Regions from separate parts of the Vibrio rotiferianus genome, predicted to be linked through region 3. Evidence: predicted binding sites of a transcription regulator. Region 3 holds the regulator's gene; each other region holds the start of a gene.
What was found. The regulator CRP, encoded in region 3, controls carbon source genes, mostly activating them, when cyclic AMP is high. The targets are predictions, from matches to a motif close to TGTGANNNNNNTCACA.

Region 1 (4,629 bases), 1.1 Mb from region 3:
ACACCCAGAAATTCGTGAGAAACTCATTAACCTATTCTCTATTGAGCGTGAGTACGAAAAGAGTGATGATGTAGATACGCAACTTTACGATGGTTTTTTCTCGCCTGCTGATCGCGCGGCGATGGACATCATTCGTGAAACGGACCCAACTAACCTAGCCGCACTGGATATTGAATTTGATGACAAGCGCATCAAACCGTTGCTGTTTCGTTACCGTGCTCGTCACTACTCAAGCACACTAGATGACCAAGAGCAAAGACGCTGGGCACAGCACTGTCGTGAAGTCTTTGAAAGCCAGATTGAAGAGTATATGCTTAATTTAGAGAACTTAGTTCACGAACATGAAAGTGACGAAAAAAAGATAGCAATACTAAAATCTGTCTATCGTTATGTAGAGAGCCTAGCCTCCTAATTTCTTTCCTTGTTCAAGCGCACCTTCGGGTGTGTTTGTTGTTTTATATGCTGTCAAAATGATAAAAGATCGATTATTACAGCTGATCCATTTGCTCATTTCCCTCGCACTCATCATGGGAGCACTTGGTATCGGCAACACCATTCAAAAGTTCGCTGGCATTTCGGTTCCTGGAAGTGTCCTAGGCATGCTTGTGCTGTTTTTCTCCATGACTCTTGGCTTAGTCAAAGTCGAATGGGTTAAGCCCGGCGCGACACTTTTCATTCGCTACATGATTCTACTCTTTGTCCCTATCAGTGTTGGGCTGATGCAGCACTTTGATATGTTACTAGCGAATGCGCTTCCTATTATTGCTAGTGCAGTTGGTGGCTCACTGATTGTGTTGGTCACCTTAGCGTGGTTCTTAGACTACTTATTAAAGGAGAAACATTGATATGTGGTTAATCGTCACTATTGTGGTTTTCCTTGCCGCACGCCAAATTGCTATTAAGGTAAATAATCCTATTGCGAACCCCCTTTTGATCAGCATCGCGGTGTTAATCCCGTTACTTACCTTTTTAAAAGTGCCATTTGAAACGTACTACGCAGACAACGAATACATCAGCTTCTTGCTGCAACCAGCCGTTGTTGCACTGGCGTACCCGCTGTACGAGCAACTGCCACAGATCAAATCAAACTGGCGCATTATCGCTCTGGCCTGTACGTTAGGTAGTGTAATGTCAATGCTAACAGCGACGCTCATCGCGGTAGCGTTTAAAGCAGACATCAGCTTGATTGCAAGCTTAGTCGGCAAGTCGGTAACGACACCTATCGCAATGGAGATTTCTAGCCACCTGGGTGGTGAAGCTGCTGTTGCCGCTATTCTAGTGCTTATTGTGGGCTTATTCGGTGCCATTCTCGCGTACCCTATCTTTAACCTCATTGGCATCAAACACCCTATTGCACGCGGCTTAACGATGGGTACGGTATCGCATGCTTTGGGCACTGCCACCTGTGCAGAAAAACAACCAGGCGATGCAGCCTTCTCGTCCCTTGCATTAGTGCTTTGTGGCATCATCACTTCTATCCTTGCGCCTAGCTTCTTTGCTTTAGCTGTTTGGTTGTACCAATAAAGACCTCAATGATCTGCCTTGCTTTACTCTCCTCTAAAGCGAGCAGGTCATAGCCTCTCCTAGAAAACTCGCAGTATGAATATCAGTTGATATAGTTATTAGTGGGACAGAGATAACGTTAAATCGTGATGAAATCGAATACATGTGTGACCTCACTCTAATTATGTAACGTAAAGTTCAATTACATCAATTAACGTGATCTGAAGCACGGAACATTTTCATCCTTCACATAGAATAACTGTCCATGCACTAACAAGGATTCAACATGAAAAGTCGCATTGAACAGGCGCTAACAAGCGCTCCTGAAGCACTTTCAAAACATCTTGCTCCTATCGTCCAAGCAGACGATTTTGATGCTACTATTTCTGAGCAACAGTTTGATGAGCTGCTAAACGCTACCAATCTTTCTGATAAAGAGCTTCGTGTTGCTCTACTTCCTTTTGCCGCAGCGTTCTCTTACGCTCCTATTTCTGAATTTTATGTTGGCGCGATCGTTCGTGGCCTCTCTGGTCGCCTTTACTTCGGTGCAAACATGGAATTCTTTGGCGTTCAGCTAGGGCAAACCGTTCACGCAGAGCAATGTGCAATCAGCCATGCATGGATGAAAGGTGAACGTGGTGTAAAAGACATCACCATCAACTACAGCCCATGCGGACACTGTCGACAGTTCATGAATGAGCTAAGCACTGCGAAAGAGCTTAAGATCCAATTACCAGAACGCGAAGAAAAATCACTGCATCACTACCTTCCTGAAGCGTTTGGCCCTGCAGACTTAGGTATTGAGTCAGGTTTGATGGCAGAAGTGAAACACGAGTTTGTTTACGATGAAGACGATACTCTGATTCAAGAAGCTGTTAACGCAATGAACATCAGCCACGCGCCTTACACGAACAACCTCAGTGGTATTGCTCTTGAGATGAACAGTGGTCGCGTATTCCAAGGGGCTTATGCAGAAAACGCTGCATTCAACCCTAGCCTACCTCCACTTCAGGTCGCACTGATTCAAATCCTGATGGCAGGAGAGCAGTTTGAAGACATCAAAGCAGCGGCACTAGTCGAGAACTCGCAAGGCAAGATCAGCCACCTAGCTGATACTCAATCGACGCTTGAGGCACTAAACCCTGATATTCCAGTGAGTTTTGTGAACGTTTAACTCATTCAGGCCTCAAGTAATAAGCTCTACTCTGTGTAGGGCTTTTTTATTATCAAAAAACTCACGCAAACGTTTGCTTCGGACTAAAAATTCAGTATGATCCCCTGCAATTTCTGTTTCATCACTTTATTTTGTAAGGGAACACTATGTTCGGTACTGCTACTAGCACTCATGCTACCCGTGTATTACTTTTGGGCTCAGGCGAGCTTGGTAAAGAAGTGGCAATTGAATGCCAACGTCTTGGCTTGGAAGTGATCGCATGTGACCGTTACGCCGATGCTCCAGCAATGCAAGTGGCGCATCGCAGCTACGTCATCGATATGCTTGACGGCCAAGCACTAGAAGAAATCATCAGCAAAGAGCAGCCTGCGTATGTAGTGCCTGAGATTGAAGCTATCGCGACGGACAAATTGGTTGAGTTAGAAGAAAAAGGCTTGAACGTTGTTCCTACTGCAAAAGCGACCAAGTTAACGATGAACCGAGAAGGTATCCGTAGGCTCGCTTCTGAAGAATTGGGCTTAACCACCTCTCCTTACCAGTTTGCAGACAACGTTGAAGACTTTAAAGCGGCGGTTGAACATGTAGGCATCCCATGTGTTGTTAAACCAGTGATGAGCTCTTCGGGCAAAGGTCAGAGCGTGATTAAAACGGAAGAAGACGTTCAAACCGCTTGGGAATACGCACAAGAAGGTGGCCGTACTGGTGCTGGCCGTGTCATTGTAGAAGGCTTTATCGATTTCGATTACGAAATCACGTTGCTAACAGTACGTGCAGTCGATGGTGTACATTTCTGTGCGCCGATCGGACACCGACAAGAAGACGGTGACTACCGTGAGTCATGGCAGCCACAAGCCATGTCAGAGAATGCAATCAAAGCAGCAGAATACACGGCTGAGAAAGTTGTTAATGCGCTAGGTGGCTACGGTATCTTTGGTGTGGAGCTATTTGTTAAAGGAGACAAAGTTATTTTCAACGAAGTCTCCCCTCGCCCGCACGATACCGGCATGGTGACGATGATTTCTCAAGATATGTCTGAGTTCGCGCTTCACGTACGCGCGTTTACTGGCATGCCGATTAACAGCATCGTTCAGTATGGGCCATCTGCATCCGCGGTTGTTTTAGGCCAAGGTACATCAACTGATATCCGCTTTGACAATCTTGCCAAAGCACTGGCTCAGCCACAAACTCAAGTTCGTTTGTTTGGTAAGCCTGAAATCGACGGCCGCCGCCGCTTGGGTGTCGTTTTAACCCGTCGCAAGACCATTGAAAATTCGATTGAAGATGCAGTGAACAACGCTTCTAAAGTACAGATCGTGTACTAATTCCGCGAATCCACACAAGAAAAACAAAAGCGCAGCTCAATTGGCTGCGCTTTTTCTTTGTGTAGACTCGAACAAACCGTTACTTGCTCTCGATTAAATACACTTCTTCAGAGAAACGGCTGAGCCCTTTCTTAGCGATTTTCGGATGGTTCTCGTCAGCCTTGTCTACGTGCAAACAAGTAATTTTGTAACCCGCAAACAACTGTTCGATCTCCTCGACTGGCACACTGAACGGAGGGCCTGACATCTCATCCTGAGGATAGTTGAGCGTCACTAATAAAATACGTCCACCAGGGTTTAGTAACTGCTTAACGCGTGCGGCGTATTCTTCTCGCATCTCTAGCGGCAATGCAACGAGTGCAGCACGATCATAAATGATATCCGCTTTTGAAACTGGGGCGGTAAAAAAGTCGCCAGTATAAATGGATAGCTCATCGAACTGATACAGCTCATGCATACCGTTAACCGGTGTTACGGTAGGTGTGTAAAAATGCTCAGCAAAAAATGCACGCACGGCAATTTGGCTCAGTTCCACACCCTGCACTTCATTGTGTTTCGTCGCAAGCCAGATTAGGTCTTCTGACTTGCCGCATAATGGAACCAACACTGTATCTTCACGTTTTGGGTTCG
Region 2 (4,629 bases), 250 kb from region 3:
ATGGTGGATGACTTCCGCTGTGTGATCATCAAATTGGCAGAACGCATCTGCAACCTGATTGAAGTAAAAAAAGCGCCAGACGAAATTCGTCGAGCAGCGGCAAAAGAGTGTGCAAACATTTATGCACCTCTGGCGAACCGCCTCGGTATTGGTCAGTTGAAGTGGGAAATTGAAGACTACGCCTTCCGCTACCAACAACCTGAAACCTACAAGCAAATTGCTAAACAGTTAGCTGAGCGTCGTATTGTTCGTGAGCAATACATCAAAGACTTTGTCGATGACTTAACCCAAGAAATGACGGTATGCGGGATCAATGCTGAAGTCAGTGGCCGTCCAAAGCATATCTACAGCATCTGGCGCAAAATGCAGAAGAAGAGCCTGGCGTTTGATGAATTGTTTGACGTACGTGCGGTACGTATCATCGCTGACAAACTTCAAGACTGTTATGCCGCTCTAGGTGTGGTTCACACCAAATACAAACACTTACCAAGCGAGTTCGACGATTACGTAGCAAACCCGAAACCAAACGGCTACCAGTCTATTCACACCGTGATTCTTGGCCCTGAAGGCAAGACGATCGAGATCCAGATTCGTACTAAAGAGATGCACGAAGACTCCGAGCTAGGTGTCGCAGCACACTGGAAGTACAAAGAGGGTGCAAGCAGCCGCAGTGGTTATGATGAGAAGATCACATGGTTGCGTAAGCTGCTCGATTGGCAAGAAGAGATGTCTGACTCTGGTGAAATGTTGGACGAGCTGCGTAGTCAGGTGTTTGATGATCGCGTGTATGCCTTTACTCCACGTGGTGACGTTGTCGACCTACCAATGGGCGCAACACCGCTCGATTTCGCTTACCACATTCACTCCGAAGTGGGTCACCGTTGTATCGGCGCTAAAGTAGCTGGTCGTATCGTACCGTTCACCCACAAGCTGCAGATGGGCGACCAAGTCGAAATCATCACTCAAAAAGAGCCAAACCCATCACGTGACTGGTTAAACCCATCTCTGGGCTTTGTAACATCCGGTCGAGCGCGTGCGAAGATTAACGCATGGTTCCGCAAGCAAAGTCGTGAGAAGAACTTAGAAGCCGGTCGTGAAATATTAGAGCATGAGCTGACTAAAATTGGCGCGACACTGAAAGACGCTGACAGTTACGCTCTGAAGCGTTTTAACGTAAATAGTGCCGATGAGTTATATGTTGGTATCGGTAGTGGTGATTTGCGTATTAACCAGATCATCAACCACATCAACGCGTTGGTGAATAAGCCAACCGCAGAAGAGGAAGACCAGCAAGCGCTAGAAAAACTGCAAGAAGCAGAAAGCAGAGCTCCAGCGCAAAGTCGTCCGAAGAAAGATGCGGTAGTGGTAGAAGGTGTCGATAACCTAATGACGCACCTAGCGCGCTGTTGTCAGCCAATACCAGGCGATGAGATCTCAGGCTACATCACCCAAGGCCGCGGTATCTCGGTTCACCGCAGTGACTGTGAACAGCTAGAAGAGCTTCGTCATCACGCACCAGAACGTATCATCGATACCGTCTGGGGTAGCGGCTTTGTCGGTTCTTACATCTTAACCGTTCGCGTCGAAGCAATGGAACGAGGTGGCCTACTCAAAGACATCACCACCTTATTTGCGAACGAGAAAATAAAAGTTACCAGCATGAAGAGCCGTGTCGATTACCGCACGCAAATGTCGATCATGGACTTTGACCTTGAAGTGACCAACCTCGAAGTGTTCTCGCGCGTTTCGAAACGTGTTGAGCAGATCAAGGATGTTATGTCGGTGAAACGCTTAGGCTAATTTTTACGTCGTATTTGGCTTTCTAGCGGCGTTAGCTGCACTTATGTGGCCCAATCTCATAGGCAAGCTATGCTCATGGGTCTCATAAGTTTACTGCCTTGCCAGAAGAACCAACTACTTAGTAAAAACAGTTAGAAAACAAATTAAAGGTGAGTGGTTTTGGCCGCTCACCTTTTTCTTTAGATAGAAAGGTTTAAAGGAACAGAAAATGAGTCATCCAATTGAACAGTTAGAACAAATCATGGCGAAGCTGCGTGACCCAGAAAGTGGTTGCCCTTGGGACTTAAAGCAGACCTTCGACACCATTGTTCCGCACACCATTGAAGAAACCTATGAAGTGGTGGATGCGATTCAAAACCGCGATTGGCCGAACTTGCAAGAAGAGTTGGGTGACTTATTGTTCCAAGTGATTTTCTACAGCCAAATGGCGAAAGAGCAGGGACTGTTTGATTTTTCTGACGTGGTCGAAACGGTTAACGAAAAGCTGACTCGTCGTCATCCGCATGTTTTTTCTGACGTAGAGTTCGAATCGGATGATGAAATTAACGCAAACTGGGAAGCGGAAAAAGCGAAAGAGAAAGCTCAAGTAGGCAAAGCTGAAGAAAGTATTCTAGACTCAATACCAAACTCTCTACCTGCACTTTCGCGTGCCACAAAGATCCAGAAAAAGTGCGCCAAATATGGTTTTGATTGGGACTCGCTTGGTCCGGTTGTTGGAAAAGTGCAGGAAGAAATTGAAGAGGTGATGGAAGAAGCGCTTCAAATTAATCCGGATGAGGAAAAGGTTGAGCTTGAATTAGGCGATCTTTTATTTGCAACTGTGAACCTGTCGCGTCACTTAGGGAAAGACCCAGAAGTGGCACTGGCAAAGGCTAACATAAAGTTCTCGAAACGCTTTAAAGGCGTGGAAACTAAAGTTGCAGCGCGTGGTAAGCAGCTCACAGACTTTACGCTAGATGAGCTTGATTCTATGTGGGATGAAGTGAAGCTAGATGAACAAAGATGAAAATACATGAATACGCGACTTTGATTTGAAGCAAAAAATAAAAAATTGCAGTGTGATAGATTTCACGTTGTGGCGTTAAGGAGCTTCTGGTATATTTACGTCCCGTCCAGAAGCACTCCATTTCCCTCATTCAACCAATTTCAGGTTAAACATGACGACAAATTACATTTTTGTTACTGGCGGGGTTGTATCCTCTCTAGGTAAAGGTATTGCAGCAGCATCTCTTGCAGCTATTCTAGAAGCTCGTGGTCTTAAAGTGACTATGATGAAGCTTGACCCTTACATCAACGTTGATCCAGGCACAATGAGCCCAACTCAACACGGTGAAGTGTTCGTTACGGAAGATGGCGCAGAGACTGACCTTGACCTTGGTCACTACGAGCGTTTCATTCGTACCAAGATGACCAAGCGCAACAACTTCACTGCTGGTCGTGTTTACGCTGACGTTCTACGTAAAGAGCGTCGTGGCGATTACCTAGGTGCAACTATTCAGGTTATCCCTCACATCACTAACGCTATTAAAGACCGCGTAATCGCAGGTTCTGAAGGCCATGATGTTGCTATCGTTGAAGTCGGTGGCACAGTAGGTGATATCGAATCACTGCCATTTATGGAAGCGATTCGTCAGCTTGCAGTAGAACTAGGCCGTGAACGTGCTATGTTCATGCACCTAACTCTAGTTCCTTACCTAGCAGCTGCGGGCGAAGTGAAAACTAAGCCAACTCAGCACTCTGTTAAAGAGCTGCTATCTATCGGTATCCAACCAGATATTCTTGTTTGCCGCTCTGATCGTATGATCCCAGCGAACGAGCGTAAGAAGATTGCGCTATTCTGTAACGTTCCTGAGAAAGCGGTAATCTCAATGAAGGACGTAGATTCAATCTACAAGATCCCTCAACTTGTTAAGTCTCAAGGTCTAGATGACCTAGTTTGTGCTCGCTTTGGTATCAACGCACCAGAAGCTGATCTGTCTGAATGGGAACAGGTTATCTACGAAGAAGCGAACCCAACTGGTGAAGTAACTATCGGTATGGTCGGTAAATACATCGAACTACCAGACGCTTACAAGTCAGTAAACGAAGCACTTAAACACGCAGGCTTGAAAAACCGTCTAAACGTCACAATTAAATACGTAGACTCTCAAGATGTTGAGACGAAAGGCGTAGAAGTACTTGAAGGTCTAGATGCAATCCTAGTACCTGGCGGCTTCGGTGACCGTGGTATCGAAGGTAAGATTCGCGCAGCACAATACGCTCGTGAAAACAAAGTACCTTACCTAGGTATCTGTCTAGGCATGCAAGTAGCACTGATCGAATACGCGCGTAACGTAGCGGGTATGGAAGGTGCACATTCAACAGAATTTAACAAAGACACTAAGTACCCTGTGGTAGGTTTGATCACTGAATGGGTAGACGGCGAAGGTAAAGTTGAAGAACGTACTGAAACGTCTGACCTAGGTGGTACGATGCGTCTTGGTTCACAGCTATGTCACCTAGAGAAAGGGACTAAAGCTCGTGAACTATACGGTAGCGCGACTGTTCATGAACGTCACCGTCACCGTTACGAAGTAAACAACGTTCTTCGTCCGCAAATCGAAAAAGCAGGTCTGAAAGTATCTGGCCTATCAGCGGACAAGAAACTAGTGGAAATGATTGAGAACCCAGCTCACCCATGGTTTGTAGCGGCTCAATTCCACCCAGAATTCACCTCGACGCCTCGCGATGGTCACCCACTATTCGCAGGTTTCGTGAAAGCTGCAGGTCAAAACGCTCGCGGCGAATTCGAGAAGTAAAAGGATACGGGCTGCGGCGAAGGTTGTGCTG
Region 3 (4,629 bases):
AGGCGAGCTAAAGACTCTCCAGCGCGTGTTGACTGACTGGCACTTATGCCGCACATACCGTCACAGGTTGATGACCGCTCGTTCGTGATTCTGGACAGCTTTAGGGCTGTGAACGAGTGGTCAACTTCCTCTTACCCCTAACTCTACATTTCATAACAAGGAGTCGTTATGACGCCCGATGTGTTATTTGAATCGCTATGGCAAGACTACATTCAACGTCTTTGTCCTTCTGCTGCTAAAGTTCATCAACTGCTTCAAGAAGATGAGCCTCTGATTAATGACCATATTGCGCTACGTACGTTTAATGTCGCTCCCCTAGGCATTGAAACGCTGGCGAAGCCATTCTTGGCAGTGGGTTATAAAGCCTGTGGTGATTACGTATTTGAAAGCAAAAAGCTGGTGGCAAAACATTTTGAGCACCCAGATCCGAAGCAGCCAAAAGTCTTCATCAGTGAATTGAAAGTGGATGAGTGCTCACCAGAGCTACAAGCCATCGTTCATAAACTGGTAGAGCAGGTTGATGCTTCTAAACTGACAGGCAGTGACTTCTTGTACGGCGGACGTTTGTGGGACCTTAGCTATGCTGACTTCCAAATCTTAGCGAAAGAGAGTGAGTACGCTTCTTGGCTTGCTGCGCACGGTTACGGAGCTAACCACTTCACAGTGAGTGTGAATCAGCTCAATCAGCACCAAGAAGTGAAGCAGGTAAACGACCACCTACGCACAGCTGGTTTCACTATTAACGAGAATGGCGGTGAAGTAAAAGGCACGCCAGAGGTGCTACTAGAGCAATCGTCGACCATGGCAGACAAAGTGCCAGTGACCTTTGCTGAAGGCGTTGAGGTGATTCCTGGTGGCTTCTATGAGTTTGCTAAACGCTACCCAATGGATAACGGTGAGTTGTACCCAGGGTTTGTGGCAGCATCGGCAGATAAGATCTTCGAGAGTACCAACGGTTAATAGATATGAGGCGAGAGCGCTTTGAGAGGGTTTTTACTTGGAATCTGAGAGGGCTTCATCTCAAAGGATGAAGTCCGTTGTGAAGTGCAATGCTCTCGACTCTCAATGTCTAACTCCCAAAAAAGAAAAAGCCACCAAACTTACATTTGGTGGCTTTTAAATTTTTTAAACGTTAATCGAGATTAACGAGTCCCGTAAACAACGATAGTCTTACCGTGCGCAGAAATTAGGTTCTGCTCTTCTAGCATCTTCAAGATACGACCTACTGTCTCACGAGAACAGCCAACGATTTGACCGATTTCTTGACGAGTGATCTTGATTTGCATGCCGTCTGGGTGCGTCATCGCATCTGGCTGTTTAGCAAGGTTCAGAAGAGTCTGAGCGATACGACCAGTTACGTCTAGGAACGCTAGGTCACCCACTTTTTGGCTAGTAACTTGTAGACGACGAGCCATTTGCGCAGAAAGGCGCATTAGGATGTCTGGGTTAACTTGGATAAGTTGACGGAATTTCTTGAAAGAAATCTCTGCCACTTCACAAGGAGATTTAGCGCGAACCCAAGCTGTACGCTCTTGGTCTTCTTCGAATAGACCAAGCTCACCAATGAAGTCGCCTTGGTTTAGGTAAGAAAGGATCATTTCCTTACCTTCTTCGTCTTTGATAAGAACCGCAACAGAACCTTTAACGATGTAGTACAAAGTCTCTGCTTTTTCGCCCGCGTGAATTAGCGTGCTCTTTGATGGGTACTTATGAATATGACAGTGTGAAAGAAACCACTCTAATGTTGGGTCGGTTTGAGGTTTACCTAGAACCATAATATCTCACTTCCTCTGCAGGGTACGCTTGCGCTATCCATATTTTAGCTAAGCCTGAATTGGCTTACTAGAATAAGAGCACTTTTTATATGCTGCAAGCTCTCTTGTGTTTCGGTTAGAAATAGTATCCTTTTTCGGAAACGATTTCTTGATTTTAATCGTGCCATGATTGAGATTTTGTAAGCAAAACTGTGCACATGATCACGGTATGAAAAGTAAACACTCAATTAACGAGGTTTTTAACCAATTTTCCCAGTTTCGATGAGTTGCTGCAGAATCGGCCTCACTATGAGCTCCATTGCAAAGCTCATCTTACCGCCCGGCACCACAATGGTGTTATGACGAGACATGAATGATCCATCAATCATCGCCAGCAAATACGGGAAGTCGACATTCTTGATTCCGCGTAGGCGGATCACCACGAAACTCTCATCCAAACTCGGGATGCCTTTCGCGTTAAGTGGGTTGGAAGTATCAACCGTTGGTACACGCTGAAAGTTGATATGTGTACGAGAAAATTGCGGGGTAATGTAGTTCAGGTAATCGTCCATCGAGCGTACGATCGAATCCATTACCGCTTCTCTTGAGTGGCCACGATCGCGCGTGTCACGAACGAACTTTTGAATCCATTCCAAGTTCACGATTGGCACCATGCCAATTAGAAAGTCAACGTGACGCGCCACGTTGACGTCACCATCTACGACACCACCGTGTAAACCTTCATAGAACAGTACGTTGCTGTCTTCAGGTAAGTCTTGCCATGGTGTGAAAGTGCCAGGCATTTGATTGTAGGGTACCGCCTCATCAAAGGTATGCAGATAGCGACGCACACTGCCAGAGCCTTCTTCACCATACTTTCGGAAAAACTCTTCTAACCCTGGGAAGTCATTGGCTTGCGGACCGAAGTAGCTGATGTGTCGACCTTGTTCACGAGCCTTACGGATCTCGACATCCATCTCCGGACGAGTAAAACGGTGGAAGCTGTCTCCTTCAACCCATGCAGGCTTAACGTTCATCATATTGAACATCTTACGGAAGGCTTCTGAGGTCGTGGTTGTGCCAGCTCCAGAGGAGCCAGTAACCGCGATGATTGGGTGTTTAGCTGACATGACAAACCTTGTCGAAAATTACTTACCTGTAAAGTGCAACACGCGGATGTTGCACGGTCGATAACCCACTATAGCACGTAACAAGCCCGTGTCATCGAGTGGGATACGGTAAAATGTGAGGGCGTTATTATTTTGCTCTAAGTTGAATATCAACCGTTTCATGGAGCTCGGAGAAGACAATCGTTGCCTCCCCCTTCTCGAGCTGAGTTCTAACTTGGTCAATTTTATCTTGTAATGATACTTCTACCGCACCGTAATCCGTCCCTTCACGCAGTACAAATTCGCGGATCAAGTTTTCTAATGTCTCTGGCGCAATGTCTTGCCATGGAATGATCATAAATACCTCAAACGTTTATGATGATGGTGTACTACTTGCCTCGGTTGATACTCGTGAATAGTTTACTGTGTTTGTTGTTTGGATACAGTAGAAAGGTATTCAGCAGCGATACTTTCATAATAAGCTGGCAGGGCTTCCTCTAACCAAAATTTTGGCTTAAGCGCTGTACCAGTAAGAAAGCCGACGTGGCCGCCATTTTCGTAAAGTCGGTAATCAATGTTGTCTGGCAGAACAAATTTTGGGATTACCGCTTCAGTCATAAAAGGGTCATCTTTAGCATGGATGATCAGTGTTGGTAGGGTGATCTGCTGCAGTTTGCTCAAGCCTGAACATTGGTCGTAGTAGTCTTGTGCATCTTTGAATCCGTGTAGAGGTGCGGTGACGAGATCATCGAATTCATACAGACGAGTAACACGTTTGATCGAACTGTAAGACAGCGCAAGTTCCCCTTGTATCAAGTCATGCTTTTGTAGCGCATTACGTTTAAGTGAAGAGAGTAAATAGCGTTTGTAGACCTTGGAAAAACCTTGCTCTATGCGGTTGGCGCATGCTGATAAATCCAGCGGGGCAGAAACGATTGTTGCTGCACTTAAAATCGGGTCGTCTTTGTATTGGGCTAAGTAGTTCGCCAACATGTTACCGCCAAGGGAAATGCCGACTGCAACTTTAGGGGTGTTGGGAAACTGCTGATTGAGCTGCTCGAGAAAGAAACGAGCGTCAGTCACTTCACCGGAGTGATAGGCGCGGGCTTTTTTGTTTGGCTTACCGCTGCAACCGCGGAAGTGCATCATCACCGATAACCAGCCCGATTTGGAAAAAGCATTCATTAAGCCGTTAGCGTAAGGGCTATAAAAGCATCCTTCAAGGCCATGAAACAGAACAAAAATGGGTTTGTTACGGGCAATTTCAGTGTCTTGTTGTTCTGACCATGCTAAGTCTAGAAAATCGTCATCAGGGGTATCGAGAGTTTGCCACACAGGGGTAAACAACGCTTTTTTACGAATAAAGCGCGGCAAAAGCGTTTGAAGGTGTGGGTTTTTAATTCCAGCTGCTGCGAAAAATTGGGTCATACTTAGTACCAATCAATTTAAGTATTATCGTTATTCACGCCACTTTGGTCTCTGTGCTTACGCGAATAGGGTTTGATGGAGCTTTGCCATGAACTAAGCAGAGATTTTGTGCAATCCTTACCGCTAGTCTGAGAGATTGGTTCTGCTTAGAGCTTCAATGCCAACAAACGTATACTCTTATTTATATAAGTCTAAGTATAGATTTATTATAGATTTATGGATGATGAATATTCGGAACTGGAAGCGAAAATGCTTGTTGAAGGTGTTCTGCGCCCAGCTTTCGACAGTATCTTAATGTTAGTGGTTCACCGTCATTTGTCACTAGTATGAGTGAATTA
Region 4 (4,629 bases), 600 kb from region 3:
CGAGTTGGCAGTGGGATTGGACCACGAACCTGTGCGCCAGTGCGCTTAGCTGTTTCAACGATTTCCGCTGTAGAAGCGTCGATTAGTTTGTAATCGAATGCTTTTAGGCGGATACGGATACGTTGGTTCTGCATGAGACAGAGCTCCAATATTAAAAATTACACAAACAATATCGCCACTCAGACTCGTCAAGACGAGAGAATGCCGATTGATTTATGTGAAACCGTAGCGTCCAAGATTAGGACACATTGTCAGTTAATTTTCGATTAACTATCCCTATATACCAGAGTCACGTCTGGGGATAGTTTTTCCGAAGAAAAGATAGCTAATTGTATTAACCGCGAACATAAGCTGAGTCTACATTACCTCGTAAATCACTAGGATTTACTCGCTCCTCATTGCTCATTGGTTCACAACTGGCTTAACCAGTGCGACGCATTATACAGATCACACTTTAGGATGCAAGAGCTGAGTGAAAAATAATCGAATAAAATCCAACCACCCGAAATATCCAAAAGTTCTGCCGCCGCATAAACAAAAAGGACGCCGTAGCGTCCTTTTTTAAACAGGAATGATAATAGCGCTGGCTATTACTTCTTGCTTGATAGTGCACCGAAACGCTTGTTGAAGCGATCAACACGGCCGCCTGTATCAACGATACGTTGCTTACCAGTGTAGAATGGGTGACACTTGTCACATACGTCTAGGTGGATAGATTCCTTCGCTAGAGTAGATTTGAACTCAAAAGAGTTGCCGCAAGAACAAGTAGCAGTTACTGCTTTGTATTCTGGGTGGATACCAGCTTTCATGGGATAACCTCAATAGTAGGCCGTGTCGCTATACGAATCTAAGCCGCACACCACACGTAATTAATATCAAAAATGCGATACCGCATCGACCAATTGCCGAAGCCATATCTCAAGGCGCAGTATAGTAATGAATCACCTTGCTAGGATCAACACATTTGGCAACTTTTTCGCCACTTTTTTCACCAGCACTTATATATGGAGGGCTTTCTCTTACCTTATTTGAGGATTACTCGAATTCCGCCGAAGGTTTTAATAGACTATACCCTCTTCTTCCCTCTTTTATATAGTTAAGATTCTATGCGCCCATCCATCGCTAGAGTGGCACTACCAGTACCACTCGACAAACAGTTTGATTACATCATTCCTGGGCATCTCTTTCCGCTCATTGGAGGAAGGGTGTCTGTTCCTTTCGGCCGTCAGACCCTTGTCGGCATAGTCACAGCGATGGTGAACCATTCTGATTTTCCTAAAGAGCAACTGAAACCAATCAAAGCAGTATTAGACGCCCAACCTCTATGGTCAGAGAAACTATACTCCTTACTTACTTGGTGTAGTCAGTTTTACCAATACCCTCTCGGAGATACATTACACAACGCGATGCCCACTGCACTGCGTAAAGGTAAACCTGCAGACTTTGCTACGCTGCAAGAGTGGAAGATCACTACATCGGGTAAAGATAAGCTGATGCAAGGTTTAGGGCGCGCAGTCAAGCAACAGCGTGCTTTGCAGATGTTAGTTAATGGCTCAGTTCCGCATCAAGAGTTTATTGATCATGAAATTGGGTCTAGCGTACTTAAATCTTTAGAAGAGAAAGGCTGGGTCGAACGCATAGAGAAGAAGCCAACAATCACTAAGTGGGGCCAACAAGTCGAGTGCGACGTTGAGAAGCCAAAACTCAACCATGAACAGGCGCTGGCTATTGCAAGCGTAAACAGCCAAACCGGTTTTGCCTGCTATTTATTAGAGGGTGTGACGGGCTCTGGTAAAACAGAAGTTTACTTGAACCTAATCAAGCCAGTTCTTGAGCAAGGCAAACAAGCTTTGGTTTTGGTGCCAGAGATAGGTTTAACACCACAAACTATCAACCGCTTTAAACATCGCTTTAATGTTCCCGTTGATGTGATCCATTCTGGGCTAAATGATACCGAGCGGCTGAATGCTTGGCTTTCTGCACGGGACAAAGCCGCCGGCATCATTATTGGTACCCGCTCTGCCCTGCTAACGCCTTTCGCCAATCTCGGCATTATTATCGTCGATGAAGAGCACGACTCGTCTTATAAACAGCAAGATAGCCTACGTTATCACGCGCGTGATGTTGCGGTTATGCGCGCACATAAAGAGCAAGTGCCTATTGTGCTTGGCTCAGCGACCCCTGCTTTAGAAACGCTGCATAATGCGCTATCGGGCAAATACCACCACTTAACGTTGACTCAACGTGCTGGCTCTGCTGTGCCAACGACGAATAAAGTACTCGATGTAAAAGGCCTCTATTTAGATAGTGGATTATCCGCGCCTTTGATTGCAGAAATGCGCAAACACCTAAAAGCAGGCAATCAAGTCATGTTGTTCTTAAACCGCCGAGGCTTTTCACCAGCATTGATGTGCCATGAATGTGGCTGGATTGCGGAATGTAAACGTTGTGATGCTTACTACACCTTCCATCAATACAGCAATGAGATTCGCTGTCATCACTGCGGCTCACAGCAACCTGTGATTCATCAATGCCAAGGTTGTGGTTCGACTCAGTTGGTCACTGTGGGTGTGGGAACCGAACAGCTTGAGTTGCAACTGGCTGAGCTCTTCCCAGAATACAAAGCCATTCGTATTGATAGAGATAGCACGCGCCGTAAAGGCAGTTTAGAAGATGCGCTCGAATCGATTCGTAAAGGCGAATACCAAATTCTGATTGGTACGCAGATGTTAGCAAAAGGCCACCACTTCCCAAATGTTACGCTTGTTGCGCTACTCGATGTTGATGGTTCCCTCTACAGTAGTGACTTCCGCGCCTCCGAGAGACTGGCTCAACTGTTTATTCAGGTAGCAGGCCGCGCTGGCCGAGCAAGTAAGCCGGGAGAAGTGATACTGCAAACCCACCATCCAGAACATAGTTTGCTACAGGCGCTGCTGCAAAAAGACTACCAACACTTTGCCATGACCGCATTAGAAGAACGTAAACTGGCTCAATTACCGCCATATAGCTTCTTAACATTATTTAAAGCAGAGGCGAACCAAAGCGAAGTGGTCGAAGACTTTTTACGTCAAGTGCGTTTTACCCTTGAATCACACCCGCTATTCGATGATTCCTGCATGGTATTGGGACCGACTCCATCACCATTAGCCAAGCGTGCCGGGAAATATCGTTGGCAGTTGTTACTGCAAACTCAGCATCGCTCATTGATGCAAAAGTTATTAACCAGTGCGAAACCTGCTATTGAGTTGTTGCCAAATGCCAAGAAAGTACGCTGGAATTTAGACATAGAACCACAAGATCTCAGCTAGCAAACGTTTAACTATGTAATGAATTACCGTCTTATGTGATGAAAATCACAATCGCATTGCAATTTTTGTTAATCAGGCCGTAACTTTCACTTTAGAAATGAATAGACTATCCAAATTAGCAAAGTCTAAAGTGGATCAATCACATAGGCTGATATTAGAACAATGACAAACGTCATCTGGCAATCAATTGAGAGGGTATAAACTATGGCGACAATGAAGGATGTTGCCCAGCTTGCTGGAGTCTCTACCGCAACCGTGTCGCGAGCTCTGATGAATCCGGAAAAAGTATCATCATCGACACGAAAAAGAGTAGAAGATGCAGTACTTGAAGCTGGCTACTCACCGAATTCATTAGCACGCAACTTACGTAGAAATGAATCAAAAACCATTGTCACTATAGTTCCCGACATCTGCGATCCGTACTTTTCTGAAATCATTCGTGGTATCGAAGATGCAGCAATGGAACATGGCTACCTAGTCCTACTGGGCGACAGTGGTCAACAGAAAAAACGAGAAAGCTCATTTGTAAACCTCGTCTTTACCAAACAAGCTGATGGCATGCTACTGCTTGGCACCGATTTACCATTCGATGTCAGCAAGCCAGAACAGAAAAACTTACCACCTATGGTGATGGCTTGTGAGTTTGCTCCTGAGCTAGAACTGCCAACCGTACACATTGATAACCTAACCTCTGCTTTTGAAGCCGTGAACTACCTAACTCAATTAGGCCATAAGCGTATCGCTCAAATCTCTGGTCCAGAGAGTGCTGCACTATGCCAATTCCGTCAGCAGGGTTACCAACAGGCGTTACGTCGTGCGGGCATTACTAAAGAAGCACAATACAGTATCGTTACTGACTTCACCTTTGAAGGCGGTGCACAAGCAATCCGTAAACTACTCGAACTACCAGAGCCACCTACCGCTGTATTCTGTCATTGTGACACCATGGCTATTGGTGCGATCCAAGAAGCAAAACGCCTAGGATTGAGAGTTCCACAAGACATCTCAATTGTTGGGTTTGACGATATCCAATTTGCTCAGTACTGCGATCCACCGTTAACTACCATCTCGCAACCTCGTTATGAGATCGGTCGCCAAGCCATGCTAATGATGCTAGAGCTGTTAAAAGGTCATGATGTACACTCCGGCTCTCGCTTACTTGAGACCAAACTTGTTGTTCGAGGTAGTGCTGCTCCACCACCATTACGCTGATAACTAACTAGCCACTCTAGCATCGCTAAAGTGGCCAGTTTCCTGCACGTAGCTAACAAGATTACATTGTCAGGGTGTTTTCTCTCCTCGTTCTGGATTACCATACTGT

Region 1: cdd (cytidine deaminase) is a predicted target of CRP. The motif match lies at 1,670-1,685, and genes of this name have one in related genera.
Region 2: BSZ04_RS10760 (CTP synthase) is a predicted target of CRP. The motif match lies at 2,858-2,873, and genes of this name have one in related genera.
Region 4: cytR (DNA-binding transcriptional regulator CytR) is a predicted target of CRP. The motif match lies at 3,343-3,358, and genes of this name have one in related genera.

What each region holds. Positions count from the first base shown of each region.
Region 1 covers NZ_CP018312.1:1,187,477-1,192,105, reverse strand. Annotated here, with positions in the region: gene sbcB (exodeoxyribonuclease I) at 1-412, shown strand, start outside; gene BSZ04_RS14550 (CidA/LrgA family protein) at 471-845, shown strand; gene BSZ04_RS14545 (LrgB family protein) at 847-1,524, shown strand; gene cdd (cytidine deaminase) at 1,790-2,677, shown strand; gene purT (formate-dependent phosphoribosylglycinamide formyltransferase) at 2,824-3,999, shown strand; gene BSZ04_RS14530 (thiopurine S-methyltransferase) at 4,079-4,629, opposite strand, start outside.
Region 2 covers NZ_CP018312.1:352,432-357,060, forward strand. Annotated here, with positions in the region: gene relA (GTP diphosphokinase) at 1-1,800, shown strand, start outside; gene mazG (nucleoside triphosphate pyrophosphohydrolase) at 2,009-2,806, shown strand; gene BSZ04_RS10760 (CTP synthase) at 2,958-4,598, shown strand.
Region 3 covers NZ_CP018312.1:104,204-108,832, forward strand. Annotated here, with positions in the region: gene BSZ04_RS09495 (DUF1338 domain-containing protein) at 169-960, shown strand; gene crp (cAMP-activated global transcriptional regulator CRP) at 1,143-1,775, opposite strand; gene BSZ04_RS09505 (phosphoribulokinase) at 2,015-2,884, opposite strand; gene BSZ04_RS09510 (YheU family protein) at 3,012-3,221, opposite strand; gene BSZ04_RS09515 (hydrolase) at 3,284-4,291, opposite strand; gene BSZ04_RS09520 (TIGR02444 family protein) at 4,506-4,629, opposite strand, start outside.
Region 4 covers NZ_CP018312.1:2,827,080-2,831,708, forward strand. Annotated here, with positions in the region: gene rpsJ (30S ribosomal protein S10) at 1-134, opposite strand, end outside; gene rpmE (50S ribosomal protein L31) at 591-809, opposite strand; gene priA (primosomal protein N') at 1,107-3,308, shown strand; gene cytR (DNA-binding transcriptional regulator CytR) at 3,513-4,520, shown strand.